2 linked regions of the Bradyrhizobium sp. AZCC 1610 genome follow. Each later gene encodes a partner of the first gene's protein in a complex. Links are inferred from orthologs where the notes say so. Each region holds a gene or a part of one and is shown in the gene's direction. Other genes may lie near its edges.

What was found.
Region 2: the proteins of V1279_RS18910 (region 1) and dnaN are in contact, whole or in part, in a solved structure (PDB 1OK7), measured with the Escherichia coli proteins. The link is inferred for Bradyrhizobium sp. AZCC 1610 from one-to-one orthologs.

What each region holds. Positions count from the first base shown.
Region 1 is NZ_JAZHRR010000001.1:3,816,381-3,826,576, forward strand. Bases 1,305-4,291 are described here. They hold V1279_RS18910 (DNA polymerase IV), read left to right. Parts: upstream 1,305-2,140; coding sequence 2,141-3,442; downstream 3,443-4,291. Other genes in these bases: V1279_RS18900 (response regulator), read right to left, coding at 1,305-1,613; V1279_RS18905 (DUF3572 domain-containing protein), read left to right, coding at 1,845-2,144; V1279_RS18915 (RidA family protein), read right to left, coding at 3,552-3,953; V1279_RS18920 (slipin family protein), read right to left, coding at 4,158-4,291. Outside these bases: V1279_RS18895 (PleD family two-component system response regulator), read right to left, coding at 1-1,235; more of V1279_RS18900, read right to left, coding at 1,248-1,304; more of V1279_RS18920, read right to left, coding at 4,292-4,922; V1279_RS18925 (NfeD family protein), read right to left, coding at 4,912-6,321; V1279_RS18930 (dihydrolipoamide acetyltransferase family protein), read right to left, coding at 6,469-7,566; V1279_RS18935 (alpha-ketoacid dehydrogenase subunit beta), read right to left, coding at 7,586-8,566; pdhA (pyruvate dehydrogenase (acetyl-transferring) E1 component subunit alpha), read right to left, coding at 8,559-9,644; V1279_RS18945 (cell envelope integrity EipB family protein), read right to left, coding at 9,834-10,196. UniProt on the Escherichia coli protein: Poorly processive, error-prone DNA polymerase involved in translesion repair and untargeted mutagenesis. Copies undamaged DNA at stalled replication forks, which arise in vivo from mismatched or misaligned primer ends.
Region 2 is NZ_JAZHRR010000001.1:7,009,632-7,019,770, forward strand. Bases 3,722-6,651 are described here. They hold dnaN (DNA polymerase III subunit beta), read left to right. Parts: upstream 3,722-4,592; coding sequence 4,593-5,711; downstream 5,712-6,651. Other genes in these bases: dnaA (chromosomal replication initiator protein DnaA), read left to right, coding at 3,722-4,173; recF (DNA replication/repair protein RecF), read left to right, coding at 6,091-6,651. Also shown: peptide-methionine (S)-S-oxide reductase MsrA, read right to left, coding at 1-340; V1279_RS34335 (hypothetical protein), read right to left, coding at 469-786; rpsT (30S ribosomal protein S20), read left to right, coding at 1,159-1,425; more of dnaA, read left to right, coding at 2,746-3,721; more of recF, read left to right, coding at 6,652-7,230; V1279_RS34370 (acyltransferase family protein), read right to left, coding at 8,194-8,691; gyrB (DNA topoisomerase (ATP-hydrolyzing) subunit B), read left to right, coding at 9,026-10,139. UniProt on the Escherichia coli protein: Confers DNA tethering and processivity to DNA polymerases and other proteins. Acts as a clamp, forming a ring around DNA (a reaction catalyzed by the clamp-loading complex) which diffuses in an ATP-independent manner freely and bidirectionally along dsDNA.

The sequences.
Region 1 (10,196 bases):
ATGCGCTTGGTGCCCTTGTTGACCGCAAAGGTTTCGCCGGCGATCGAGCGGCGCAGGCGCTCGGCGACCATGCCGGCGACAGTGAGGTCGGTTTCCGGCATCACGATCACGAACTCCTCGCCGCCGTAGCGACAGGCGAGATCGATGCCGCGGATCGACTTGCGGATGCGCACCGCGAATTCGCGCAGCACGTCGTCACCGGCGTCATGGCCGTAGGTGTCGTTGATGGATTTGAAGAAGTCGATATCGAGGATCATCAGCGCGAGCGGCCTGCCGCGGCTCGAGGCCTGCTCGGCGAGCGTCGAGAGATGGCTTTCCATATAGCGGCGGTTATGCAGGCCGGTCAGCGCGTCGGTGATCGCCATTTCGATCGAGTTCTGCACGTTGTCGCGCAGATGGTCGGTATAGCGCCGCTTGCGGATCTGGGTGCGCGCCCGCGCGAGCAATTCGTTCTTGTCGACGGGGCGCAAGAGATAATCGTTGACGCCGATTTCGAGCCCGCGCAGCAGGCGGGCATTATTGTCGGCGTCGGAGATGGCGAGGATCGGCAGCTGGCGGGTGCGCTCCAGCGAGCGCGCCTGGCTGCACAGCCGCAGGCCGTCGTAATTTTCGAGGCTGAGCGAAACGATCAGCAAATCGTAATTGCCATCGGCGGCGTGAAACAGCGCCTCCGCCGGATTGATCTCGACGTCGACGGTGTGCTCGGCGGAAAGGATCGGCGCCAGCCGCTCGTATGACGATGGCCGGTCGTCGACCAAAAGAATCCGCCCGCCGACGCCTTTGTCGGCGATCGCGCTGCGTTCGGGCGCCTCCATACCGATCTCGAGCGAGGTGATGGCGCGCATCCGCAGCTCATCGGTCATCATCTTCAGCCGCGTCAGGGACCGAACGCGGGCGATCAGAACGATGTCGGAGACCGGCTTGGTGAGAAAATCGTCGGCACCGGCTTCCAGCCCGCGAACACGATCAGACGGGCTGTCCAGCGCGGTGACGATTACGACGGGAATGAAATGGGTGGCCGGGTTCGACTTCAGCCGGCGGCAGACCTCGAAACCGTCCATGTCGGGCATCATGACATCGAGCAGGATGATGTCGCATTCGGAGTGGGCGCAGATGTCGAGCGCCTCGGTGCCGTTGGAAGCCGTCAGCACGTCGAAATATTCGGCCGACAGACGGGCTTCCAGCAGCTTGACGTTCGCTGGAACATCATCGACGACAAGGATACGCGCAGACATCGAAGCTCACTCCTACCCGATAAAACGCCGCACGGTTTCGATAAACTTGCCGACGGAAATTGGTTTGGACAAATACGCCTCGCAGCCGCCCTCGCGGATGCGCTCTTCGTCGCCCTTCATCGCAAAGGCGGTGACGGCAACCACCGGAATGGCGCGCAACTCCGGATCGTCCTTGATCCAGCGCGTCACTTCGAGGCCGGACACTTGCGGAAGCTGGATATCCATCAGGATCAGATCGGGGCGCAGCTTGCGGACGAGATCGAGCGCCTCGAAACCGTTGCTGGTGCCCGACGTCTGATAGCCATGCGCTTCCAACAGGTCGCGAAAGAGCTTCATGTTGAGCTCGTTGTCCTCCACGATCAGGACGGTTTTTGCCATCCCGTCCCTCCCCTTATCTTCAGGAAACAAGTCCGGCCTTACAGTACGTCGAACACCGCCGCCGGGCTTGTCGAAAAGTGAATTCAAACTAGCGTCAGATTCGCTCTAAGCGGTTAAATCGATGCACCAATTTTTACGAAGCGGTTTCCAATTGCTTGAACGCACTCCGCAGACTCGGGCATGATGGTTCCAAAGTAGAGCCTATAAGTTAACGGAAAGGCAAACCCGCTATTGAAAAAGCCTGTTCACAACCCCCGGGAAGTAGCTGAAATCGTTGCGGTTCAGGCGCTGAGTTTTATTGCCGGCGACCCTGAAAGGCTAGGCCTGTTCCTGGCCGAAAGCGGGATCGGTCCGGAGACGCTGCGGACGGCCGCGGCCGACCCGCAATTTCTGGCGTCTGTGCTGGATTTCGTGATGCGCGACGACGCGACCGTGAAGGCGTTTGCGAGCGCCTCGCAACTGCATCCGACCAACATCGCCGCCGCCCGCCAGGTGCTGGGCGACCCGCACTGGGAGCGCGACGTGCCGTGAGCGCGTCCGCCGCTGAGGGTCCGCGCGCGTTCTGCCGGGATTGCCTCGGCGACCTCGATATCACGGCCAGGCGGTGCGGCGAATGCGGTTCCCCGCGCCTCGTCCGCCACCATGCCCTGCCCTCGCTGAGGCTGGCGCATATCGATTGCGACGCGTTCTACGCCACCGTCGAGAAGCGCGACAATCCGGAACTCGCCGACAGGCCCGTGATCATCGGCGGCGGCAAGCGCGGCGTGGTCTCGGCCGCCTGCTACGTTTCGCGAACCTATGGCGTGCGCTCGGCCATGCCGATGTTCAAGGCCTTGGCGCTCTGCCCGCAGGCTGCCGTAATCCCGCCCGACATCGCGAAATACGTCCGCGTCGGCCGCGAGGTGCGGCACGCGATGCAGGCGCTGACGCCGCTGGTGGAACCGCTGTCGATCGACGAGGCATTCCTGGACCTTGCCGGCACGCAACGCGTTCACGGCATGATTCCGGCAAAAGTGCTGGCGCGCTTTGCCGGCGACGTCGAGCGTGACATCGGGATCACGGTATCCGTCGGCCTGTCCTGCAACAAATTCCTGGCCAAGATTGCCTCCGACCTCGACAAGCCGCGGGGCTTTGCCGCCCTCGACCAGGTTGAGGCCCGCGAAATGCTGGCGGACAAGCCGGTCGGCTTCATCTATGGCGTCGGCCCCGCGACCCAGGAGAAACTGGTGCAGCGGGGCTTTCGCACCATTGCGGACTTGCAGCGCGCCGACGAGGTCGAGCTGATGAAGCAGTTCGGCGGCGAAGGCCGCAGGCTGTGGCGGCTGGCGCGCGGCATCGACGACCGCAGCGTGGTGCCGGATCGCGGCGCCAAGACGATATCGAGCGAAACCACGTTCGAAAACGACATCCGGGATTTCGCCACGCTGGAACGGCTGCTGTGGCGGCAGTCGGAGAAAGTGTCGTCCCGGCTGAAGAACGGCAATCTTGCTGGCCTCACCATCACGCTGAAGCTGAAGACCGCCGATTTCAGGCAGCGCACCCGCTCGCAATCGATTCAGGCGCCGACCCAGCTCGCCGCGAAGATTTTCGCGGTGTCGCGCGAAATGCTGGCGAAGGAGATCGACGGCACGGCATTCCGCCTGATGGGCACCGGCGTCAGCGCGCTGCGCGAGGGATCGCAAGGAGACGACACCGACATGCTCGACCGCCGCTCCGCCCACGCCGAGCGTGCGATGGATGATTTGCGGAAGAAGTTCGGCAATGCCGCCGTGATCAGGGGGATCGCGTACAGGGGGCCGGCGAAGGAAGAGGATGAGGGGGAGGAATAAGTTACGGACCTTTCCGCGTCATTGCGAGCGCAGCGAAGCAATCCATAGCGCCACAAGCGGAGAGATGGATTGCTTCGCTACGCTCGCAATGACGGAGTGAGCAGGGACGTCAATCGACGACGGCCACGGCCTCAATCTCGATCAGCCATTCAGGGGCCGCAAGCGCCGTTACACCGACGAGCGTGCTCGCCGGCGGCTCCATGCCCTCAAAGAACGCCGAGCGCGCCTTGCCGATGATGGGACGGAGCTCCGGCTTGTAGCCGACGACGAAGGTGGTGATCTTCACGATATTGGAATAACTCGCACCGGCGGCTTTCAGCGCCAGGCCAATATTGTGCATTACTTGTGTCGTCTGCGCGGCCAGATCACCCTCACCGACCACCCGTCCTTCCTCGTCGGTAGATACCTGCCCCGCGATATAGATCGTGCGCGCACCCGACGCGACGACGACGTGGGAGTAAGCCGGATTGTGGTGAAGGCCGCTTGGCCGAAGTTGTTGGAGCTTGCTCATGTTTGCGCCTCCCTGACGTGCATGGTTGGGCCGAAGCGTATCCCGGTCCGGCGCTCTCGACCAGACGGGTCCTCGCAGGATGTTCCGCGCGTCCTGGGGCCTGACTCGTAACCGCAACCGATCGTCCGGCTGCATCGCTAGATCAGCGATCTTGACTCGTCGGGCGACATCACGCGATTGGCTTATTGCCGGCACCAACCAAAGTCACGTTGCATCGTTCCGCCGTCCGGGCAGATGGCCGAGCAAGTCCATCGGCAGAGGAAAGACCACGGTCGATGATCGCTCGCCGGCAATGTCGTGCAGCGCCGCGAAGTAGCGCAACTGCATCGCCTGCGGCTCCTGCGCAAGCGTTCGGCCGGCCTCGACGAGCTTCTCGGCGGCTTGCTGCTCGCCCATCGCATTGATCACTTTGGCGCGTCGCAACCGCTCCGCCTCGGCCTGCTTGGCAATCGCGCGCACCATGGTTTCATTGAGATCGATATCCTTGATCTCGATGGTGGTAACCTTGATTCCCCAGACGTCGGTCTGCTGATCGAGAATTTCCTGAATGTCGGAATTAAGCCTGTCCCGCTCGGCGAGCATCTCGTCCAGTTCGTGCTTGCCGAGCACCGAGCGCAGCGTGGTCTGCGCCAGTTGGCTGGTTGCGGCCATGAAATCGCCGACCTTGATGATGGCGCGCTCGGGATCGACGATACGGAAGTAGAGAACGGCGTTGACCTTGACCGGGACGTTGTCGCGTGAAATTACGTCCTGGGGTGGCACTACCTGTACCATCACCCTGAGGTCTGCCTTTACCATCTGCTGCACAACTGGGATCAGTATGATGAGTCCCGGACCCTTCACCCCAGTGAAGCGGCCGAGCGTGAAGATCACGCCGCGCTCGTATTCCCGCAGGATACGAATGGCGGAGGCTAGAAATAGGATTACGATCACCGCAAGCGACGCATAGGTCAGATATTCAAGCATCATGACGTACCTCCTTGCCGATCAGCGTCGGCCGGCGCCGCACCACCAGCGTCAAATCTATGATGTTGGCCACCTCGACCACCTCTCCCGGCTTGAACGTTTCGGCGCCGCGCGCCTGCCAGCGTTCACCTTGCGCGAATACGTGGCCCTCGTTCTCGGACCAGTCGATGACCTGGGCAGACAGGCCACGCATGGCTTGTGCACCGACCCGTACCGGACCCTTGTCGGCGCGCCGAAGCGATCTGAGTACGACGAGAACGAGACCAATAAACATTGCCGCCGTGATGCCGACGACCGGCCATGACAGCCGGTAGCCCGGCGCTTCGACGTCGAAGAGCATGATCGCTCCGAGCACAAAGGCGATGATGCCGCCGAGGCCGATAACCACGGTCGGGTTGAAGACTTCGATGGTCAGAAGCACGATCCCGACCACCATCAAGGCGAGGCCGGCGTAGTTTATCGGGAGCAGGTTGAGGGCATAGAGGCCAAGCAGCAGGCAGATCGTGCCTACAACTCCGGGGGCGACCGCGCCGGGTGAAGTGAATTCGAAAATCAGGCCGTAGACGCCGACGAGGAGCAAAATCAACGCAACGTTGGGATTGGTGATGACCGCCAGGAATCGTGAGATCCATCCCGGATCGATCGCTTCGAGGACAGCATCTTTCGTCGCCAAATGTCTGGTATCGCCACCTGCAACCTCCACCGCCCGACCATCGATCTGCCTGAGCAGTTCGGCCTGGTCGCGTGCGACGAGGTCGATGACATTCGCCTGCAATGCGGCATTGGCGGACAGGCTGGCGGCCTCCCGCACCGCCTTCTCCGCCCAATCGGCATTGCGGCCGCGCAACTCGGCAAGGCTGCGGATCAAGGCGACGGCATCGTTTGTCGCCTTTGCCATCATGGCATCCTTCGTCTTCGGCTGCTGGTCGCTGCCGTCCTTCTTGTCCTTGTCGCTCTTGTCAGGCGTAGCGTCCGGCAGACCAGGCAACGGACCGCCAATCTGCACCGGCGTCGCCGCTCCGAGATTGGTGCCCGGCGCCATGGCCGCGATATGCGTGGCGTAGACGAGATAGGTTCCGGCGCTGGCCGCATGGGCTCCGGAGGGTGCAACGTAACCGACAACAGGAACGCGCGACGCCAGCACGTCAGCGATAATCTCGCGCATGCTGGTTGCGAGACCGCCCGGTGTATTCAAACGCAGAACGACAACCTCGGCATGTCGTTCGCTTGCCTTGGTCAGAGCGTCTTTCACGTAACGGACCGTTGCCGGCCCGATCGCTCCGTCGACCGAGATGGTCAGCGCAAGCTTGCTGTTGGCCTCTCCCGCCGAGGCGGCAAGGGGAGAGACAACCAAAGCTACCGCTGAAGCGGCCGCAACAAGAGTCGCCCGTACAGTCTGCACAGCAAGGACTCCCTTATCGAAATGATATGGGATATCCTTGTCTAATCTCAATATACGCTGGATTGGCTATCCCGCAGCATTTCCCGGTCAAGGCATGCTGGCTTGGACCGTTCGGACCTCAGCCAACCTAATTCCCCCTGCACCATCTCACGAAAACTGCTCAAGATCCGATTTCAATGCGACCAGGAAGCGAGCGGCTTCACCGCCCGTCACGACGCGATGGTCAAAGGTGAGCGACAACGGCAGCACGCGCCTCACCGCCGGCTGGCCCCGATACGCGACAACGCCTTGGGTAATGCGGCCGGCGCCTATGATCGCCACTTGCGGAGGCACCACGATCAGGCTGGCGAAGCGGCCTCCGATCATTCCGAAGTTCGACAGCGTAATCGTGGCGCCACGCAACTCTCCCGGAGGTATTGAGCGCGCGACCGCGTCCGCCCGCATCCGGTCGAGCCCGGTTCGCAAATCCGATACGTCCCGCTCTGCGACATTGCGCAACACGGGAACGATGAGACCGCCCCCGGTATCGACGGCGATGCCGAGATCGATACGGTCGATCAGACGCCGTTCACCAGCGCCGGAATTGTACCAGGCATTGAGCGACGGCTCTGCCTTGCAGGCGACAGCGATCGCGCGCACCAGCCGGATTGTCACGTCCTCGCCGGTTCGCCAATCGTCGATATCGGCCTCATCGGTGACGCTGGCCGGGACGATCTCGGCATGCGCCGCCGTCATGCGCTGCGCCATCGCGCGACGCAATCCGCGCAAGAGTTCGGCGGGTCCGGTATGGGACAAGCCCTTGGCAGCCCGTTCCACGTCCGCACGCGTCATGAAGCCGCCGGGTCCCGTGGCTTCGACAAGCTCGAGATCGACGTCGAGCTTGCGCGCGAGCGCACGTACGGCCGGAAACACCTGGACTTTCTGTCCAGCCGCTGGCCTGGAAGTTGTTGCCGCCGGCGGTTGCTCGCTGGTGCCGAGTTCGCCGACAATTGTGCCGGTGTCTTGCTCGGGGCCTTCGGCAAACTCGACGAGCGGCGCGCCTACCTTCACCACATCTCCCTTGGCGCCAAACAGGCGCAGGATACGTCCGCTCGACGGTGACGGCACCTCGACGACGGCCTTGTCAGTCTCGACGGAAACCAGCGGCTGATCGGTGACGACGTGATCGCCTTCGTTGACATACCAGCTTACGATCTCCGCCTCTTCGAGGCCCTCTCCCAGATCCGGCAATACGAACTGGCGCATGGGATAAGTCCGCTGGGAATCAACTGAACTGGCACGCCTGGCGCGCGGCCGTCGCGATATGACCAACCGATGGCATGAACTTCTGCTCAAGCCGCGCCATCGGAACGACCGTGTCGTAGCCGGTAACGCGGGCCACAGGCGCGAGCAGAGAAGCCAGGCCGCGCTCGGCGATCAGCGCGGCGATCTCCGCTCCGAATCCGCCAGTGCGTGTCGCCTCGTGCACGATGACACAACGTCCGGTTTTTGCGACCGAGCTGAGCACCGTGACTTCATCGTAAGGCTTGAGCGTGGCGAGATCGACGACCTCGGCGGCGATGCCCTCAACAGCGAGCGCGTCGGCGGCCGCCATGGTTTCCTTCAGCATCGCACCCCAGCTAATCAGCGTGACGTCGCGGCCTTCCCGCAGGACAAAGGCAACATCGAGCGGCAAAGCCTCACCGTTGTCTTCCACCTCGCCTTTCGCTGCGCGGTAGATCCGGGTCGGCTCCAGAAACACCACCGGATCGGGATCGCGGATCGCGGCGAGAAGCAGTCCATATGCGCGTTCCGGCGACGACGGGATGACAACGCGCAAGCCGGGGATATGGGCGAGCATCGCCTCGGTGCTTTCGGAATGATGCTCGGGCGCGCGAATGCCGGCGCCGTGCGGCGTGCGCAGAACCATTGGACAGGTGAGTCGTCCCTGAGTGCGATTGCGGATTCGGGAGGCGTGGTTCACCAGTTGATCGATGCAGGGATACAGAAATCCCATAAACTGGATCTCGCCGACGGGCTTCAGCCCCTGCGTCGCCATTCCGACGCAGAGCCCGCTGATCAGAAGTTCGGCAAGCGGCGTATCAAGGACACGTTCTGCTCCGAACCGCTTCTGCAACCCGGCGGTCGCGCGGAAAACGCCGCCATTGAGGCCGACATCTTCGCCAAGCAAGAGCACGCCCGGATCGTCCTCCATCGCGCGGGCGAGTGCCAGATTGATGGCTTCGACCAATGTTACCTCAGCCATCTTCCTCTCTCGCGAGTTCGTTGCGCTGCGCGACATAGACCTCGGGTAAATCTGCATAGAGATGATCGAACATGGTTTCAGGCCCGCGTGGCTCCGTTGCCAGGTAGCGCTCGACCGCCGCCTCGACGCGCTCGTGGCACTCCGCGGCAAGCTGTTCTTCGTCCGCCTTGCTCCACATTTTCTGGCCGGCAAGAAAGGCTCTCAATCGCGCAATCGGCTCTTCTTTCCAGCGTGCCTGGACGTCTTCCTCCGGACGATAGCGTGATGCGTCGTCTGAGGTTGTGTGATCGCCGAGCCGGTAGGTGACCGCCTCGATGAAGCGCGGCCCTTGGCCATCGCGGGCCGCGACAATGGCTTCTTCAGCCGCGGCACGCACCGCCACCACGTCGCTCCCGTCCACCTGCTCGCCGATGAACCCGGCGGCGATGGCCTTCTGCGCCAGGGTTTCGCAACCGGTCTGCAGCCGTAAGGGCACCGATATGGCCCATTGATTGTTGGTGGCGACGAACACGACCGGCAATTTGTGCACACCGGCAAAATTCATCGCTTCATAGACGTCGCCCTTCGAGGTAGCGCCGTCGCCGAACAGGCATACGGCGACACGCGGCTCCTTGCGCAGCTTGAAGGCATAGCCAACGCCAGCGGCATGCGGCGCCTGCGATCCCACGGGAACACAAAACGGGAAATCCTGGACCGGTCCGGAGAAGTGATTGCCCCGCTCGTCGCCGCCCCAAAACAGCAGAATTTCTTCCAGCTTGACGCCACGCCAGATCAGCGCGCCATTGTCCCGGTAGGAGGGCAGCAGGACGTCTTCGCTCCGCATCGCACTGGCGATGCCAACTGACACCGCCTCCTGGCCGAGCGAAACCGCATAGGTCCCAAGCCGTCCGGTGCGTTGCAGTGCAACAGCCTTTCGATCGAAGCTGCGAAGCAGCACCATCGCTCGATAGAGCGAGACGAGCAGTTTTGCATCGGAGGCGAACGCGGGGAGCGGCCTGTTTATCGAGCCGTCTGGCGCGAGGTAATTGCGGTGGCGCACCTCAAAACGCGCGATCACCGGGAGCCCACCGTCCGCCATTTTTTTGCTGGCCACATCCTCGCTCCTGGAGCGATTCTGCTTCCCACAGTTTCTAATTGGTGCTGGGCCGGAACAATACAAGATGGGTGCGCCCAATCGCGCACAGCCGTTGCTGCACCGCAGGCTAGCGGAGATCAGCCTTCACCGCGGGCGCAGTCTCCGGGGTTCGTACCGGCGGACGATTGCCCCTCACTTACACGGCTTGGAATCCCTGACGTCGAACCGGCCCATCGCGCCCGCGATCACGAAGTCGTTGTAATCGAGCACCAGCGCGCGGGAAACGCCGTTCTCGAACAGCTCGAACGACATCGCGTAAACCGGCGTCTGCTCGCCGTCCTTCGCCTTGGCGTCGCGGTCGTAATAGCTCACGGTCACGGGCCAGCGGGTCAGCGCCTTCATCTGGTCGTTGGCGGTCGAGGGATCGGGGGAAGCGATGCTGCGGGTGCCCGGGATCGGCTGCCCGATCACCGACAACGTATTGTAGACCTTCTCGCCATTATCTGAGCCGTCATAGACCATCAGCTCGAGCACCGATTTGCCATCGCGCGCGGC
Region 2 (10,139 bases), 3.2 Mb from region 1 along the record:
GCTGCTCATAGGGGACCTTCTTCGGATCGAACACGACCAGCACCACTTCGGTATGTCCGGTGCGGCCCGAGCAGACCTCCTCATAGGTCGGATTGGGCGTATGTCCGCCGGCATAGCCGACGGCGGTCGCATGGATGCCGTCACCGAGCTCCCAGAACTTGCGCTCTGCGCCCCAGAAACAGCCGAGGCCGAACACCGCCTGCTCGAGGCCTGCGGGATAGGGCGGCTGCAGCTTGCGGCCGTTGACGAAATGCGTGGTGGCGGTCGGTATCGGGGTGGCACGGCCCGACAGCGCTTCGGCGGCGCTTGGCAACGCGGTGGTCTTGCGCATGAACAACATGGAGTACCTCCAGGCGGGACATCGGCGGACGCGACAACGGCGTCGGCCGGTTGGACTTCTATATATGTCTTTACGCCAGATGCCGCAGCCCTGTTATGCCGCGCCCCGCGGGCGGGCGGCGGGCCGGGTCAGTCCCGCGAATAGCCGATCAATGGCTTGCGGGGCCGGAACAGGATCATGAGCAGAATGCCGACCACGCCCAGCACGGCAAAAACCGGCTGATCCAGCAGGACCTTGATGACGCTGTTCCAGAGCCACGGCGCGGTACCCTCGACCCAGGTCCGGAATGCAAGCTGGCTGGACTGATGGATGTCGTTCCAGAACTGGCCAAACCGGGTAAACCGCAGGGTCTGGTCGGCGACGAAACGGGCGCCGTCATAGACCATGAAGATGAATCCGCCGGCCAGGAGCAGCAGGCCGATTAGCCGGAAAAAACCGCGGATCATGCGTCACCTTATATCTATCGCCCCCAAAAGGCCGTCAGCCAATACCGGGGGCACCCCGAAATTCAACCTCGTCAGCACCTTACGCGCCATTTTCGCCCCCTTTCCGGCCTTTTGGGGAGGGGCGGAAAGCGTTGACGGTGCATGACGCGCCCTCTATAAGACCCCCAATGGCGGCGGGCGCAATCCCGCCGCCGCTGTTCTTTGAGCAGCGCCGCTTACGGGAGCATTTTGGCTTCCGTCCATGGCATCCTCAAGAACGGCTTACGTCAGAACACCCTGGAAAACACAACCAGTGTCGATCACGCAATTTGAACGGCCGGCGCGCTCAAGCCCGACCACCCGAGCGATGACAGCCGAAGGATAGTTGAGAACATGGCCAATACCTCTTCCGCCAAAAAGGCGACCCGCAAGATTGCCCGCCGCACCATCGTCAACAAGTCGCGCCGCACCCAGATGCGTGGCGCGGTTCGGACTGTCGAGGAGGCGATCAAGAGCGGCGATCGCGAGGCGGCGCTCAAGGCGATGCAGCACGCGGAACCGGAACTGATGCAGGCCGCGCAGCGCAACATCATTCACAAGAACAATGCGAGCCGGAAGGTGTCGCGCCTGACGCACGCGATCGCCAAGCTCGCGAAGTGAACTGACAGAAATAGATATTCGTCAAAAGCCCGGCTTCGCCGGGCTTTTGTTTTTCTGTCATGCCGGGCGTACGAGCGCGAACCCGAAAATCCATTTCGCCACGCACGTGCATCCTGTTGCATTTTTGGCTCACGCTGAAAGCGTGGCCCTGGATTGGCCGTGACAGTTCAATTGTCCCGTTGCTGAGCACCGGGTTACGTGTCACATTTCTAGCGCCGTAATTTTACGAGGTGCAATTTATTGCACCGGCGTTGCCATGCGCATTTGCGAGAAGCGCGATCGCAACGGCTGACCAATCAGACGCCAGCTTCTTCCCGCCCGCATCTCTGCCGCGCGGGGTTACCCTGAAAAACAATTCCGAAAAACTTCGTCTCGCTAATCACTTATCCACATAGCGAGCACAAGCGTTTCGAAAATTGGTCCCGGTAACCACGATTGTAACGGTTTCTTAAAAAATTTTGCGAGTGCAACGAAAATTGTCACGCTTGTCGGAGTCGCGCGATTCTACGCGCGGATTCAAAAACTTGGTGTGGAGTTTCGCAATTGCAGTGTTGCAACACCGACGAAGAGTCGGGCCACGTCGTCGAATCACGGATTGTCAGAAATCGCGCTTGGTGTATTTGTTACTCGTTCGCGACGCCCAAGGCTCTCCTGACCAGCGCGGTATGAGACCCAAGAGCGGACGTGCAAATCGGCGGCGGTGTGCGCGTTAGCGACGCTTTCCAAGCGAAGCTGAGTTGGTAGCTCATAGCAATATGAGAGCGGCTGTTCTGTGTCTAAATTTCCCGGCGTGGTGCTCGCGTTCAGTGCGTTCCGGACAAGGGGAATAAGGCAAGGGGAATAAGATGCTGGCCGATGATGCAACGAGTGGGAACGCGAAGATCGTGAACGTGTTGAAGACGACAGACTGAGATACGCGGCGGCGCAGCGGTCGGACAAGCGGATGTTCGGTAGCGGCAGACTGGCTTTGAAACACTGGTGATGTGATTGCTCGCCGCGCGTTCTCGCGGCGAGAGGGGGAGGTACTATGTTTTACGGAATCAACGCGACATTCGGCACGCTCATTTCCATCGAGACCGCTTCTGAATCCCTGAACGACGTTTCCAGTCGTCCACCCACGCGAACTCCGGGCAGACCGTCGAGTACGCGCTGACCTCGCGGTAGCCTCTCACTCCATCCAGCCTTTGATCTCAGCAAACGGCGATTCCGCCGAACGCCCGATCTTTGTCTGATGGCTGAAGCTCCGCGTCGAGGTCACGTCAACTCGCCGGCCGATTTCGCAAACACCATTACTTACTCATTCAGAAAAGTTCTCAGGCAATGACAAATACGGAACAGGATCGTTGGTCGCGCGTGAAGGGACGGTTGCGGACGACCGTGGGCGAGGACGTTTATACAAGCTGGTTTGCGCGCATGGACCTGGAAGGTGTGCAGGACGAAAGCGTGCATCTCTCGGTTCCGACCCGGTTCCTCAAGAGCTGGATCCAGGCGCATTACGCCGACCGTGTTCTGACCTGCTGGCAGGCCGAGATGCCGGAAGTGCACCGCATCGACCTCACCGTGCGCACCGCGATGCGCTGCGCCGCGCCCGCCAAGGAAATCGCGCCAGCCGATCAACGCCGCGCCGAGCAGGCCAATGGCCGGCCCGCGCCAGAATTGCGCGCGACTGCGACGGCGCCGGTATCCGCCAGCCATGATGCGCTCGGCGGCTCGCCACTCGACCCGCGCCTGACCTTTGCGAGCTTCGTGATCGGCCGCTCCAACACGCTGGCGCATGCGGCCGCACGTCAGGTCGCCGAAGGACGCCGCGGTGATGCCGTGATGTTCAATCCGCTCTATATTCACGCCGGCGTCGGCCTTGGCAAAACCCATCTGTTGCAGGCGGTGACGTGGGCCGGCAATTCGGGCAGCGAGCGCAAGGTGCTCTATCTCACCGCCGAGAAGTTCATGTACGGCTTCGTCGCCGCGCTGAAAACGCAGACGGCGCTGGCGTTCAAGGAGGCACTACGCGGCATTGATGTGCTCGTGATCGACGACCTGCAGTTCCTGCAGGGCAAGTCGACCCAAGCCGAGTTCTGCCACACGCTGAACGCGCTGATCGATGCCGGCCGCCAGGTGGTGATCGCCGCCGACCGTCCGCCGTCCGATCTCGAGAGCCTCGACGATCGCGTGCGCTCGCGGCTGGCGGGTGGCCTCGTCGTGGAGATGGGCTCGCTCGGTGAAGAGCTGCGGCTCGGAATCCTGAAGTCGCGCGTGGCGGCTGCGCGCGCGCATCACGCGAGCTTCGAAGTACCGGAAGCGGTGCTGGACTATCTGGCGCGCACCATCACCCATAACGGCCGCGACCTAGAAGGCGCCATCAACCGCCTGCTCGCCCACTCCAAGCTCAACGCCCAGCCGGTGACGCTGGAAATGGCCGAGCGCGAGGTCCGCGACCTGGTCCGCCCGCAGGAACCGAAGCGGATCAAGATCGAGGACATCCAGCGGGTGGTCGCCCGGCAGTACAATGTCAGCCGTTCGGACCTGCTCTCGTCGCGGCGGACCGCGAACGTGGTACGGCCGCGTCAGGTCGCGATGTATCTGGCGAAGACGCTGACGCTGCGTTCGCTGCCCGAGATCGGCCGCCGGTTCGGCGGACGCGACCACACCACGGTGCTGCACGCCGTGCGCAAGATCGAGGCGCTGGTGGCCCGGGATATCGCTCTGTCCGAAGAGGTCGAGTCGCTGAAGCGGCAATTGCAGGAATAGCGGTTATAGCGTTTTCGAGCGAAAGCCTGCCCCGGACTTGATCCGGGGTGGATACCGGTTCGCGTGAAGAAAACGCGCTAAAACAAGAATCTAGAGCTTCGGCTCTGATTCAATCAGAGCCGAAGCTCGAGCAGGAACGGGACCTGCCCCTTAAGAACTTGGCTCCTCCCCCACCTCTCCCTCCCCTGATCCCAGATGTGGGAGAATTGGGGTGGGAGAATTTTTTTCTGCCGCCATTTTCTGCCGCAAAAGTGGGGAACGGGGTCTCGCCTCCCTTGCACCGGCGGGCCATCCGCGCCACCTTGCGGTCCCCCCGGGGGTTTGATCAGATCCGATCCTGATCCGGCTTTTCGGGTTTCCAATGCCGCGGCGCTGCCTTTACGGGCCGCCCGGCTTTTCCATCTCTGGCGGATATTGCAATGAAGGTCACCGTCGAACGCGCGCAACTGCTGAAATCGCTGGGCCACGTCCATCGTGTGGTCGAGCGCCGCAACACCATCCCGATCCTCGGCAACGTGCTGGTCCGCGCCGAAAACGCCAGGCTGTCGCTGAAGGCGACCGACCTCGACCTGGAGGTGACCGAAACGCTGGCGGCGGAAACCGCGACTGGCGGCTCCACCACCGTGCCGGCGCATATGTTCTACGATATCGTCCGCAAGTTGCCCGATGGCGCGCAGATCGTGCTGGAAGCCGACGGCGACCGTTCGGTGCTGGCGATCCGCGCCGGCCGCTCACGCTTCACGCTGCAGACCCTGCCCGAAAGCGATTTCCCTGATCTCGCCGCCGGCGACATGACGCACTCGTTCTCGCTCGCGGCTGCCGACGTCAAGCGCCTGATCGACCGCACGCAGTTTGCCATCTCGACCGAAGAAACCCGCTACTACCTCAACGGCATCTATCTGCACACGGCCGGCAGCGCCAAGGCCGCAACCCTGCGCGGGGTGGCAACCGACGGCCATCGGCTGGCGCAGATCGATCTGGCCTTGCCCAGTGGCGCCACCGGCATGCCCGGCGTGATCGTGCCGCGCAAGACGGTCGGCGAAGTGCAGCGGCTGATCGAGGATAATGAGGCCGAAGTCAAAATCGAACTGTCACAGGGCAAGATCCGCTTCACGCTCGGCAACGTCGTGCTGACCTCAAAACTGATCGACGGAACCTTCCCGGATTACGGCCGCGTCATTCCGCAGAACAACGACAAGGAACTGATCGTCGACAAGAAGGATTTCGAGGCTGCGGTAGACCGCGTCTCGACCATTTCCAGCGAACGCGGCCGCGCGGTGAAACTGGCGCTGTCCGCCGGCAAGCTGGTGCTGTCGGTGACCAATCCGGATTCCGGCAGCGCCACTGAAGAGCTGGAAGTCGAATACGCCTCCGACGCCCTCGATATCGGCTTCAACTCGCGCTATCTGCTCGACATCGCCGCCCAGATCGAAGGCGAAGTCGCCGTGCTGCGCCTCGCCGACCCCGGCTCGCCGACGCTGGTGCAGGACAAGGACAACAAGGGCGCGCTCTACGTGTTGATGCCGATGCGGGTGTGAGCCCAACTGTCATTGCCGGGCTTGACCCGGCAATCCATCAAACCAAATGACCTATTGGGTGTACAGCCTCGCCAGCAAGCCCGGTGGAACACTGTATGTGGGTGTAACGAACAATCTGGTTCGGCGCGTCTACGAGCATCGGGGAAGGCCTAGCGGACGGCTTTACCAAGCGGTACGGCATCAAGACACTGGTCTATTTCGAAGCGCACGAAACGATCGCCGGCGCTTCAACGCGAGAAGAACATCAAGCATTGGTCGCGCGAGTGGAAAATAGATCTGATCGTCGCGGGCAATCCCGATTGGCGCGATCTTTACGAAGAAATTGTCCGCTGACGCGAACGATGGATTGCCGGGTCAAGCCCGGCAATGACGACCGGCCATGACCCCCTCCCGCATCCATCGCCTCAACCTCACGCACTTCCGCAACTACCGCGCGGCGAGCGTGCAGGCGCGGAGTGATGTCGTGGTGCTGGTGGGGCCGAACGGCGCCGGCAAGACCAATTGCCTGGAGGCGATCTCGTTTCTGTCACCGGGGCGCGGCCTGCGGCGCGCGACGCTGGAGGATGTCGCCGACAACCAGGGCGACGGCTCCTGGGCGGTCTCCGCCGAGGTCGAGGGCGCGCTGGGGCTCGCCACGCTCGGCACCGGTATCGATGCGCCCGCCGCGGAGGCGGCGTCAACCAGCCGGCGCTGCCGGATCGACCGCGAGCCGGTGGGTTCGGCAACCGCCTTTGGCGATCATTTGCGCATGGTGTGGCTGACGCCCGCAATGGACGGGCTGTTTCTCGGCGCAGCTTCCGAGCGGCGGCGCTTCTTCGACCGGCTGGTGCTGGCGATCGACAGCGAGCATTCCAGCCGGGTCTCGGCGCTGGACCGCTCGTTGCGCTCGCGCAACCGCCTGCTTGAAGTGCGCAACTATGACGACCACTGGTGCGACGCGATCGAGCGCGAAACCGCCGAGCTTGCGGTCGCGGTCGCCGCCACCCGCGGCCAGACGGTGACGTGGCTGGCAACGATGCTGCGCGAACGTGGCCAAGCTTCGGCCTTTCCGTCGGCACAGATCATGCTCGACGGCTGGATGGAAAATGCGCTGGTCAACGAGTCCGCGACCGCAGTCGAGGATCGCTACCGCGAGATCCTGCGCGCCAGCCGCGCCCGCGACGCCGCGGCCGGCCGCACGCTCGACGGTCCCCACCTTACCGATCTGCAGGTGGTCTATGCGCCCAAAAATATGCCGGCCCGCGACGCCTCCACCGGCGAGCAAAAGGCGCTTCTGATCGGGCTGGTGCTGGCCCATGCCACGCTGGTTGCCGAGATGACCGGCATCGTGCCGCTGCTGCTGCTCGACGAGGTCGTCGCGCATCTCGATCCCGTCAGGCGCAAGGCGCTGTTCGATGAACTCGCAAAGCTCGGCGCACAGGTCTGGATGACCGGCGCCGATCCGGCCGCCTTCGTCGACATCGGCGCGACCGGCGAGATTTTCGACGTGGAATCGGGCCAGGTGAGCCGTCGCGTCTGAGTCCTTAACGCGCCCTGCCCGCGGGCGATACACCGCCGAGCAAGCGGTCGATGATCGAGTCGATCAGAAATACCGATCCCTTTTCGGTCAGGTGCACCTGATCGCTCACGACAATATCTTTCGCCGCATCGCCAGTGCGGGTCAGGCAACCCTGCGCATCGCAAAAGACGTCCGACGCCGAGATGAATTCCGCGCCCAGCGGCTCGAGCCTGGCGCGCATCACGGCATCGTAGGCGGTAGGTGGTGCGGCATTGGGCGAACGCTGCGGGATCAGCGCACGATGGAGGATGAAATACCTTAGCACCTCGGACGGAAGTCCGCGCCGCCACGTCGGTACGCCGCCGAGAACAACGACCCGCGCATTCGTCTCCTTCTACAGCGCGACCACGGTCTCGGCCACGTTGTCGAGATATTTTTCCCAGGTTCCATGCAGCAAGACGATATCCGGCTTGATCTGCCGGACGAGTGAGAAAACCTTGTCGTTCATCGCGCGGCAATTGGGCAGGCTCGCAATGTCGGCGTTGAGCGCCGGAATGCAGGAACTGGAGGTAAGCTGCGCGATGCCGAAGTTTCGCTGCTCCTGCGCTTTGCGCAGGCCGGGCAGCAGGGCGCCCGCGGTCGAATCCCCCCACATCAGGACCAGCGGGCGCCGATCGCGATCGACGCAAGTGTCGGCAAACGTTGTTTCGTTGCTGAGATCGAGCAGGCATTCGTGAAACCGCCACTTGAAGCTCTCCGTCGGCACAGTGGCCATCGCGCGGATTTCCGGCGGCAGCCGGACGTCGAAGCCGCGCCCCCAAATGACGGCAATACCCGCAACCGCTATCATCGCCATGCCGGCCCCGAGGCTGAACATCTTGCGCCGGCTCGGGAGGCCGAAACGGAACGGTATCTCGACAAACCGGTAGGTCGCCCAGGCCAAGAGCGTGCTCGCGAGCAATATCAAGTGGCGCTCCAGCAGCGTCAGCGGACCGAATTTGATAATCCCTGCGAATACCAACAGCGGCCAGAACAGATAGAACTGTTCCTCGATGCCGAGCCACCATAGATGCAGCAACGGCTTTTGGCGGACTCGACGTCGAAATAGCCGGACTGCAGCAACAGCGCGATATTGGCCAAGAACGCCGCGCTGGCGAGACTGTCGCTGCCGAGCTGCGCCAAGGCCTGTGGCAGCATCCAGAACCAACCGAGCATCAATGTCGCAGAGAGCACCACGATCAGCGCCGGGAAGATGCGCCGGATTCGCCGGTTGTAGAACTCGACCAGGCTGAAGCGGCCGAGTTCCAGTTCGCGCGTGATGATGCCCGTGATCAGGAAGCCCGAAATCACGAAGAACACGTCGACGCCGATGAAGCCGCCCGGCATGGCGTCCGGGAACGCATGGAAATTCAGCACCAGCATCACGGCGATGGCCCGGAGGCCATCGACATCGGGCCGATATTTTGATGAAGGCTGGGACAATGGAGAGCTAATCCGGGATCGCAGTGACGGCGGACAACCACTACAAGCTGCCGCGCCGCCTCTCTTTAGCAGGTCCGCGGCGGCCTGCCATTTCCCACCGCGACGACTCACAAAAATCCGGCGGTCGAAGCGCAGAATCAGTCCCCGAAGCGCGCTTTTCGAGACCGCCAAAATCGGCCCTCGGAGACCTTGAAAAAGGGTAAAAAATCGCCATTTATTCAATGACTTGTTGATGGAGAGATTGCGCTAGGCGCGATGGCTCTTTCATGGCACAAATAGATCAATCAGCGCCTCATATTGCGCAGCTGATTCGGGACACCCTCGAAGGCCTCACATGACAGAACCTGCCCGGCAGACACCTGCCGATACTGAGCATTCCATTCCGGTCGAATATGGCGCGGAATCGATCCGGGTGCTGAAGGGGCTCGATGCCGTGCGCAAGCGGCCGGGCATGTATATCGGCGACACCGATGACGGTTCCGGCCTGCACCACATGGTCTACGAGGTCGTTGACAACGCCATCGACGAAGCGCTCGCGGGTCACGCCACCGCCGTGGAAGTCATCCTCAATGCCGACGGCTCGGTGACGGTGCGCGACGACGGGCGCGGCATTCCGGTCGACATTCACAAGGGCGAAGGCATCTCCGCGGCCGAGGTCATCATGACCCAGCTCCACGCCGGCGGAAAGTTCGACCAGAACTCCTACAAGGTGTCCGGTGGCCTGCACGGCGTCGGCGTCTCCGTCGTCAACGCGCTGTCCAGCAAGCTGCAGCTTCGCGTCTGGCGCGACGGCAAGGAGCACTACATCGAATTCGCCCATGGCGATGCGGTCGCCCCGCTCGAAGTCGTCGGCAACGCCAACGGCAAGCGCGGCACCGAGGTGACGTTCCTTGCTTCCACCGCGACTTTCACCAACGTCGAATATGATTTCCCGACGCTGGAGCATCGCCTGCGCGAGCTCGCGTTCCTGAATTCCGGCGTCAATATCGTGCTGTCGGACATGCGCCACGCGGTCGAGAAGCGCGAGGCGATGCGTTACGACGGCGGCGTCGAGGAGTTCGTCAAATATCTCGACCGCAACAAGAAGGCGATGGTGCCTGCCCCGATCATGATTCGGGCGGAGCTCAACGACATCGGCGTCGAGGCTGCCTTGTGGTGGAACGACAGCTACCATGAGAACGTGCTGTGCTTCACCAACAACATCCCGCAGCGCGACGGCGGCACCCATCTTGCGGGCTTCCGCGGCGCGCTGACGCGCCAGGTCAACGGCTATGCCGAGGCCAATGCAAAACGGGAGAAGATCGCGCTCACCGGCGACGATTGCCGCGAAGGCCTCACCGCCGTGCTGTCGGTGAAAGTGCCCGACCCGAAATTCTCCTCGCAGACCAAGGACAAGCTGGTTTCCTCGGAAGTGCGTCCCGTCGTCGAGAACGTGCTGAACGAGGCGC